One region of the Mesobacillus boroniphilus genome, then DNA from elsewhere that is predicted to be linked to it. Evidence: riboswitches for the same ligand, from Rfam matches in the RefSeq annotation. Region 1 holds a riboswitch; the other holds the start of a gene.
The links. Region 1 has a riboswitch for S-adenosylmethionine ahead of mtnW (2,3-diketo-5-methylthiopentyl-1-phosphate enolase). Riboswitches for the same ligand answer to the same signal wherever they lie in the genome.
Positions count from the first base shown of each region.

Region 2: another riboswitch for S-adenosylmethionine. It lies ahead of DYI25_RS16780 (methionine ABC transporter ATP-binding protein); the one in region 1 lies ahead of mtnW (2,3-diketo-5-methylthiopentyl-1-phosphate enolase).

Region 1 covers NZ_QTKX01000001.1:429,209-433,424, forward strand. The annotation lists gene DYI25_RS02085 (pyridoxal phosphate-dependent aminotransferase) at 1-1,030, shown strand, start outside; SAM riboswitch class I at 1,110-1,217, shown strand; gene mtnW (2,3-diketo-5-methylthiopentyl-1-phosphate enolase) at 1,518-2,741, shown strand; gene DYI25_RS02095 (2-hydroxy-3-keto-5-methylthiopentenyl-1-phosphate phosphatase) at 2,738-3,400, shown strand; gene DYI25_RS02100 (methylthioribulose 1-phosphate dehydratase) at 3,397-4,032, shown strand; gene DYI25_RS02105 (1,2-dihydroxy-3-keto-5-methylthiopentene dioxygenase) at 4,098-4,216, shown strand, end outside.
Region 2 covers NZ_QTKX01000002.1:797,801-802,016, reverse strand. The annotation lists gene DYI25_RS16785 (methionine ABC transporter permease) at 1-586, opposite strand, end outside; gene DYI25_RS16780 (methionine ABC transporter ATP-binding protein) at 576-1,589, opposite strand; SAM riboswitch class I at 1,857-1,961, opposite strand; gene DYI25_RS16775 (chromate transporter) at 2,299-2,829, opposite strand; gene DYI25_RS16770 (chromate transporter) at 2,826-3,401, opposite strand; gene DYI25_RS16765 (methyl-accepting chemotaxis protein) at 3,789-4,216, opposite strand, start outside.

The DNA of each region.
Region 1 (4,216 bases):
CATTGTTGAAAAGTTAAAGCAAGCTGCGGATAACCCTATTAATCATAAGTATTCACCTTTCAGAGGATTGCGCTCGTTAAAAGAAGCTGCAGCAGCATTTTATAAAAGGCAGTATGGAGTCGATCTCGATCCAGAAGAAGAAATTGCCATCCTATTCGGGGGCAAGGCTGGCCTGGTAGAAATACCTCAATGCCTGTTGAACCCTGGAGACTCGATTCTTGTTCCTGATCCCGGCTACCCTGACTACTGGTCTGGAGTCGAACTGGCAAAGGCTAGGATGGTTACCATGCCACTCCGAGAAGAGAATGGCTTTCTGCCCGATTATACTGAATTAAGTGCGGGGGAATTGGATAAAGCAAAGCTGATGTTCCTGAACTACCCTAATAATCCTACAGGTGCAGTTGCCGACAAAGAATTTTTTGATCGGACAATCGAGCTGGCTCGAAAAAATGAGATTTGTGTAGTACACGATTTTGCCTATGGAGCAATTGGCTTTGACGGGAACCAGCCACAAAGCTTTTTACAGTCAAAAGGTGCTAAGGACGTAGGAATCGAGATTTATACTCTGTCAAAAACGTATAATATGGCTGGATGGCGTGTTGGGTTTGCTGCAGGGAACAAGAGTGTGATTGCTGCGATCAACTTGCTTCAAGACCATATGTATGTCAGCTTGTTTGGTGCAGTCCAGGAGGCGGCAGCAGAGGCTCTGTTAGGATCGCAGGAATGCGTTGCTGAGTTAAATGATCTATATGAATCGAGAAGAAATATACTCATTGACGGTCTTACGAATATTGGCTGGCAGGTGACTGCTCCGAAAGGCTCATTTTTTGCCTGGCTGAATGTGCCTGAACCGTTCACTTCGGTGGAGTTCGCGGATTTCTTGCTTGAAAAAGCACATATAGCTGTTGCGCCAGGTGTAGGGTTTGGTGAACATGGTGAGGGTTTTGTAAGGGTTGGCTTATTGACTTCCGAGGAGAGATTGTATGAGGCAGTAAGTAGAATTGAAAGCTTGGGAATTTTCAAAAAATAGTTGACATTGATTTATGAACCTGACATAATCCTAATTAACAAATTTACTTTAACCAATTAAATAACTTGATTAAATTATTTTCTTATCAAGAGCAGGCGGAGGGACGAGCCCGATGAAGCCCGGCAACCGATCCAGCATTTAGCTGGGCACGGTGCTAATTCTTGCAGCGAAAGCTGAAAGATGAGAAGAGTTTAGTGTATTTTCTAACCTCTTCTTTGTGAAGAGGTTTTTTTATTATTTTTTGCACTTTGATTAATGTCTAGCTCCAGCGCCTAGCCCCTCGAGTCGCTTGTCTAGCTGCGGCTCCTAACTCCTCGAGACGCTTCGGTCCTGCCAATGAAGTCAAAGACCGACTTCACTGGTCGGCCCTCCGTGGCACACGATGTGCTAGACCCGCCAGCCACACGACGTGGCGTTTTAGGCGGGCAACGATTGTCGGGGCTGGACAAGGCGCTTGCGCTTTTCTAACAGAAAGGGATTGATCTTAATGAGTGAAATTACAGCGACATATATAGTCCATGATGCTAAACATAACCCGGAGAAAAAAGCAGAGGGAATCGCCCTTGGATTGACAGTGGGATCCTGGACTGACTTGCCTGAACTGGACCAAAAACAATTAAAAAAACATAAGGGGAGAGTTGTATCTGTAGAAGGTTCAAGCCTGGACAGCAATTCAGAGACGGTGGCAACAATCAAAATCGCTTATCCTGCCCTCAATTTTTCACCAGACCTGCCGGCAATTTTAACAACGGTATTTGGAAAACTTTCGCTTGATGGCAAGGTTAAATTGGTCGACCTTGAATTTGGAGAAGAATTAAAAAAAGAATTCCCTGGTCCCCGCTTTGGAATTGAAGGAATCAGGAAAAAGCTTGGTGTACACGACCGGCCATTGCTTATGAGTATCTTCAAGGGTGTCATCGGACGTGATATGGACTTTCTGTTAAAACAGCTGAAAGAACAGAGCCTCGGAGGAGTTGACCTGATCAAGGATGACGAAATCCTTTTTGAAAATGAGCTTACTCCTTTCGAAAAGAGGATCGCTCTTGGGAAACAGGTTCTGGATGAAGTCTATGAATCTACTGGACACAGAACCTTATATGCTGCCAACCTGACAGGAAGAACATCACAGTTGAGGGACAAAGCGAGAAAAGCGGCTGAACTTGGAGCCGACGCATTTTTGTTCAATGTATTTGCCTATGGCTTGGATGTTTTGCAGGAACTTAGGGAAGATGACGAAATCGGCATTCCAATCATGGCTCACCCTGCAGTAAGTGGCGCGCTTACATCGGCAGATGAATATGGTTTTTCACATTCCTTGCTTCTGGGAAAATTACTCCGTTATGCCGGAGCAGACTTCTCGCTGTTTCCGTCACCTTATGGAAGTGTTGCGCTCGAAAAGCAGCAGGCAATATCAATAGCTGAGGCACTGACTGCTGAGGATCAATTTAAAAGGACTTTCCCAGTTCCATCAGCAGGCATACATCCTGGAATGGTCCCGCTGCTTGTAAAAGATTTCGGAGTAGATTCTATTATTAATGCAGGTGGAGGCGTTCATGGCCATCCTGGTGGAGCCAAGGGCGGTGGCAAGGCATTCAGGCAGGCAATTGAAACAGTGCTTCAAGGAAAATCACTTGAAGAAGGCGCCCTTGAGCATGATGAGTTAAAGACTGCTATAAGTCTTTGGGGTTCGGCTGAGGCGGTGGCAAAGTGAGGCAGCCAGTGATTTTTTGCGACTTTGATGGAACAGTGACCGAAAAGGACAATATCATTGCAATCATGAATGAATTTGGGCCTGAAGGCTGGGACGGATTAAAAGAAGCAGTTCTTAACCGCACCATTTCTATAAGGGAAGGGGTAGGGAAAATGTTTTCCCTCCTTCCAGTCACCTCGAAGAAAGAAATCGTTGAGTTTGCGGTCCGGAATGCGAGGATTCGCCATGGTTTTCAGGAATTCCTGGATTATGCCAGCAAGGAAGGAATACCAGTATACATCGTAAGCGGCGGCATTGATTTTTTCATAGAACCTATCATTCAACAATTTGGCCCAATAGATGGCGTTTACTGTAACAGTTCTGATTTTTCTGGAAAAACAATAAAAATTGAGTGGCCAAACAGCTGCGATGATCAATGTTCAAATGATTGCGGCTGCTGCAAACCATCAATCATGAGAAAGCTGGAACAAACTGGAGCTTATAAAATCGTCATCGGTGACTCCGTGACGGATCTTGAAGCGGCAAAAAAAGCAGATTTTGTGCTGGCTAGAGATTACTTGAAAGATAAATGTGAAGAGTGGGAGATTCCACATAGACCATTTGAAACTTTTTACGACTGTATTGAAGCTCTTAAAACTGAGACAGGGGTGAAGGGATGAGCATTTTAGAATCGAAGTGGGAAGAACTGGCGGATGTAAAGGCCGAACTGGCAGAGCGTGATTGGTTCATGGGAACTAGCGGCAACCTTGCGATTAAAGTGAAAAGCGACCCGGTGCAATTCCTTGTGACGGCAAGTGGAAAGGATAAGCGGAAAAGAACTGATGAAGACTTTTTGCTTGTTGACCAATACGGCCGGCCGGTGGAGGAAACACATCTGAAGCCTTCTGCCGAAACACTGCTCCATGTCGAGGTATACAAGAAGACAAATGCTGGATGCAGCCTCCATGTCCATACGATTGATAACAATGTCATCTCCGAAGTCTATGGAGACAGGGGCGAGGTGCAATTCCAGGGACAGGAATTAATTAAGGCTTTCAATATTTGGGAGGAAGATGCCGTCCTCAAAATTCCCATTATTCCAAATTATGCGCATATCCCAAGCCTTGCTAAGTCATTCTCAGAGCACGTAAAAGGGGATACTGGCGCAGTCCTTATCCGTAACCATGGCATTACAGTCTGGGGCAGGAACGCATTTGAAGCTAAAAAAATTCTCGAAGCTACTGAGTTTTTATTCCGTTACCAGTTAAGATTACTCGAGCACAAGCCATTCCAATTGTTCAAGGTAGTTTAACTCAGGATCTTTAGAGCAGATTCCATTTGGTAAATAATACACATTTTAAAAAAGGAGAGATTCACATGGCATTTATCGTAAAGCAAAACACACAGGAGAGAATCGTTGATGAGCAGCAGGTAGAAGCTTTTCTGAACGCACAGGAAGTTATCTATGAAAAGTGGGAGATCAATAAGCTGCCAGC
Region 2 (4,216 bases), on a different contig from region 1:
TCGTGATCATGATTGTATTGTCGTATCTGTAATAGCCGAAGCGGATCGCCAGGTCACCAACTCCCCCTCCGCCGACAATGCCAGCCATTGCGGAGTATGCAACAAGGCTGATGATCGTAATGGTAACACCCTGGACGATGCCTGGCTTTGCCTCAGGAATCAGGACATCTTTGATAATCATCCATGGAGTAGCACCTGTCGCAACGGCTGCTTCAATGACTCCTTTATCGATTTCGCGGAAGCTTTGCTCTACGATTCTTGCAAAAAATGGAATCGCCGCGACAGATAACGAAACAGATGCGGCTGTCGGCCCGATTGTCGTACCCGCAATTATATTCGCCAATGGCAGCAGGGCGATCAACAAGATGATAAATGGAACCGAGCGAATCATATTGACGATGAAGCCGGCAATATTTTTAAAAATTTGATTTTCAAGGAAAAGTCCTTTATCGGTGACAAAAAGCAGTACCCCAGTAGGCAATCCTACGATAATGGCGACAAGGATGGAGATGCCGACCATATAGATTGTTTCAAAAAACGCTTTGTTCAATTCCGGCAGCAATGCAATCAGGTTATCAAGCAGCATCATCAATCACCTCCAGGTTTTTCGTTCTTGCCGCTATGTAGGCAATCGCCCGGTCAATCTCCACCTGGTCTCCCGAAACCTCCATGATGAAAATCCCCAATGGAATATCCTGAATATATTCGATCTTCCCATGCAGGATATTGCCGCGAACCTTAAAGGTCTGGAATACATCAGAGATGACTCCCTGCTCAGCAATCTCACCCTGGAAATAGATTTTAATCAGCTTTCCTTGACGCTCCTCCAGCAATCTTTCCGGCAGTTCGAATTGTAGGATTGAGTTGACGAAGTCCTTTGTGAGAGGTTGTTTCGGATTTGCGAAGACCTCATACACATCCCCTTCTTCAATGATTTTCCCATCTTGCATAACAGCCATCCTGTCACAGATGGTCTTGACGACTTCCATCTCGTGGGTGATGAGGACAATCGTGATGCCTAATTCACTATTAATCTTTTTAAGTAAAGATAGGATTGATTTGGTCGTGCTTGGATCCAAAGCGGAGGTAGCTTCATCACATAGGAGGACAGATGGATTATTCGCCAGTGCCCTGGCGATGCCAACGCGCTGTTTCTGTCCACCTGACAATTGTGCCGGATAGACATCTTTTTTATCAGAAAGGCCGACCATATCAAGAAGCTCAGTTACTCTATCTTGGATTTTTGCTTTCGGAAGACCTGCTGCTTTCAGTGCGAATGCGATGTTTTCACTAACTGTCTTTGCGCTTACAAGATGAAAATGCTGAAAGATCATCCCGATTTTCAAGCGCGCTTTTCTAAGTTCACTTTTGCTCAAAGAAGTAAGCTCTACACCGTCAATATGTATTTCTCCTGATGTCGGTTTTTCAAGGATATTCAGGCATCTAATCAAAGAACTTTTGCCAGCCCCGCTGTATCCGACAATTCCGTAGATCTCTCCCTTTTCTACTTTTAATGAAACTTGGTCAACACCTGTAACCGACCCTTTTTTCGTTTCATATATCTTCACCAGGTTTTTCACTTCAATCATGCTTCGCACCCCCGTTTTTTTAAAATAAAAGGCTGTTTTCGTAAAGATTGTTGTTAAAATCCTAAAGCCGACTTTAACGTAATAGAACGCCATTTTGTAGTTCGGTATTAAGTTTGCATGCTCTTTTCTCATAACAAGAGGCTACTTTGGGAAGAAAAATAGTTCATTCACTCCTATTTAGTAATCAATAGCAGCAAAGTTTGAGAAAAGAGCCAAATAAAAAATGCCTCTTTCATTCATAGAAAGAGGCATCGTAAACATCTATACGACTTATCTTTCAGAATGAAAACATTCTGTAGGAAGTGGCACCTTTCCAAAAAGGAGGTTGCCGGACGTCATAGGGCCTAATCCCTCAGTCTCTCTTGATAAGTAACTTATTAAATTAATTTTGATAATTGAAATATTAAAACTATCTGATTTATTTGTCAACAAAGTTTTTCCAATGTTTTTTAATGATATCGCTTACATGATTGTGGGAGTAAGGAAATATTTTTTTAAAAAGGCTCTATTAAATTAGGCTGTTGATTTTCGTTCCAGGCACTTCGCTTTCCGCGGGTGGCCCGGGGAGCCTCCTCGGCGCTTTCAGCGCCTGCGGGGTCTCCCTGTCCCATGCTCCCGCAGGAGTCTTCATGCCTTCCACTACAATCAACAAGATTAAAATTAACATTGGGCTTTAACAGAGCCTTTTCTGAAAAAGAAAAACCCTTGTTTACGATAAAACAAGGGCACCGTAAACAAGGGATCCCGCGATGATATAGGCGGGGTGGACTTTAAATTTTTCCATAAGGAGGAAGCTGATTCCGCCAATCAGAATTGTCTGTGTCAGGCCGACCCCTTCATAGGAGGAGAAAAAGAAATCATAGGTCATGACTCCTAAAAGTACGGCAATGACAGGGCGGACGACGATTGTCAGCCTTTTGACACGCGGGGAATCTTTGAACTTCATCAACAGTCCGAGCAAACTGATCATTAGGATCAAGGATGGTGCCACCGTGGCAAATACCCCCACTATAGCACCAAGGATGCCGCCTTCAGCATATCCAATATACCCAGCCATCTTGGTTGCAATCGGTCCTGGCAGGGCGTTCCCCATCGCCAGCACTTCACTGAATTCATTAACTGTCATCCATTCATAACGATCAACAACTTCATTTTCGATTAATGGAATGGAGGCAGGACCACCGCCATATCCTAGTATCCCCGGGATGAAGAAGGCCAAAAATATATGGAAATAAATCATTTCTGCTCCCCTCCCTTTTGTTTATTTTCAGATGGAGTAGGGTCTTTTTTCAGCAAAGCACCGAGCAGCAATACAAAAATTAAAATGGCGGGGTGCAGGTTCAAGAATTGAAGAAGAACCAGGCTGCCAATAAGGGCCACGGCTGTCCAGCCCCATCCAAGCTTCGACTTACCAGACTTCTTGATGAAATCCCATGTCAGGACAGCAAGCATGACGGCAACAACCGGAACAACAGCCTCTGCCATTCCATTCACCCATGGCTCATCTTTGTATGAGTTCAGTCCTGTAAGCAGCAGGATCATCAGAATGATAGCCGGAATCATCGTCGCGGCGAGGGCATTGATCATCCCCAGGTATCCGCCTACGCGATAACCAATATAGCCAGCCATTTTCGTGGCAATCGGTCCCGGCAGCGCATTTCCCAAGGCAAGGATATCACCGAACTCATCAGAGTCCATCCATTTATATTTTTCTACCACTTCCTTATGTACAAGCGGAATCGAAGACGGGCCGCCGCCATATCCGAGGATTCCCACGCGAAAAAACGCTAAGAATAAATCTCTTTGTTTCAAAACTTCACCTTCTTTTCTGTTATTGGTGCCTAAAGCAGTCCCATTTCTATAAATCTTATTTCTTTTATTTTATTATAGACTCATATAATCGATACTGCATGTCAAATTCAAGTTAATTCACCCTCCGTCGCCTCATTTATCGCCATGTAAATGGTTAAGGTACCCTTACCCAGGCAATATATTGGCGAATTTTCAATTTTTTCGACCACATTTTGAATTATATCGACCACATCCACGAATATTTCGACCACTTTTGGAATTAATTCGACCACATCCACGAATATTTCGACCAAGTCGCAATCCTGAAGTTGACATCCCCAATTCGGTCGCACTTAGCTCTTCTTATAAAAAAGTACCACAGCCCCAGCGGCCATGGTACTCTTCAGTTTATCTATTAAACTTAAAAATAGTAACGGAATCATTCAACTCATTTGTCAGCTTCCTCAAGTCTGTAACCTTTTTCGACAGGTTTCCAAATGCAGATAATTGTTCAGTGGTCGATGCCGAGATTTCCTCGCTTCCTGCTGCTGTCTCCTCGACGACCGCACTGATGGATTCCACATTGTGGAGGACCCTTGCGCCCAGTTCTTTTGAGGCATCCATACCTTCGACAAGCTGAGTGATTTTTTCCGAAATACCGGTTACCTTAGACTCGATATTTCCAAATGCGCTCATTGTTAAATTCATTGATTCCATCTGCTCATCCGCGATGGCACCGCCTTTGTTCACTGCTTCTCCTATTTCATCGAGACCGTTTTTCAGAAGGTTGACCATATCAAAGATTTGCGTTGTGGCAGTGTTTGATTCTTCCGCCA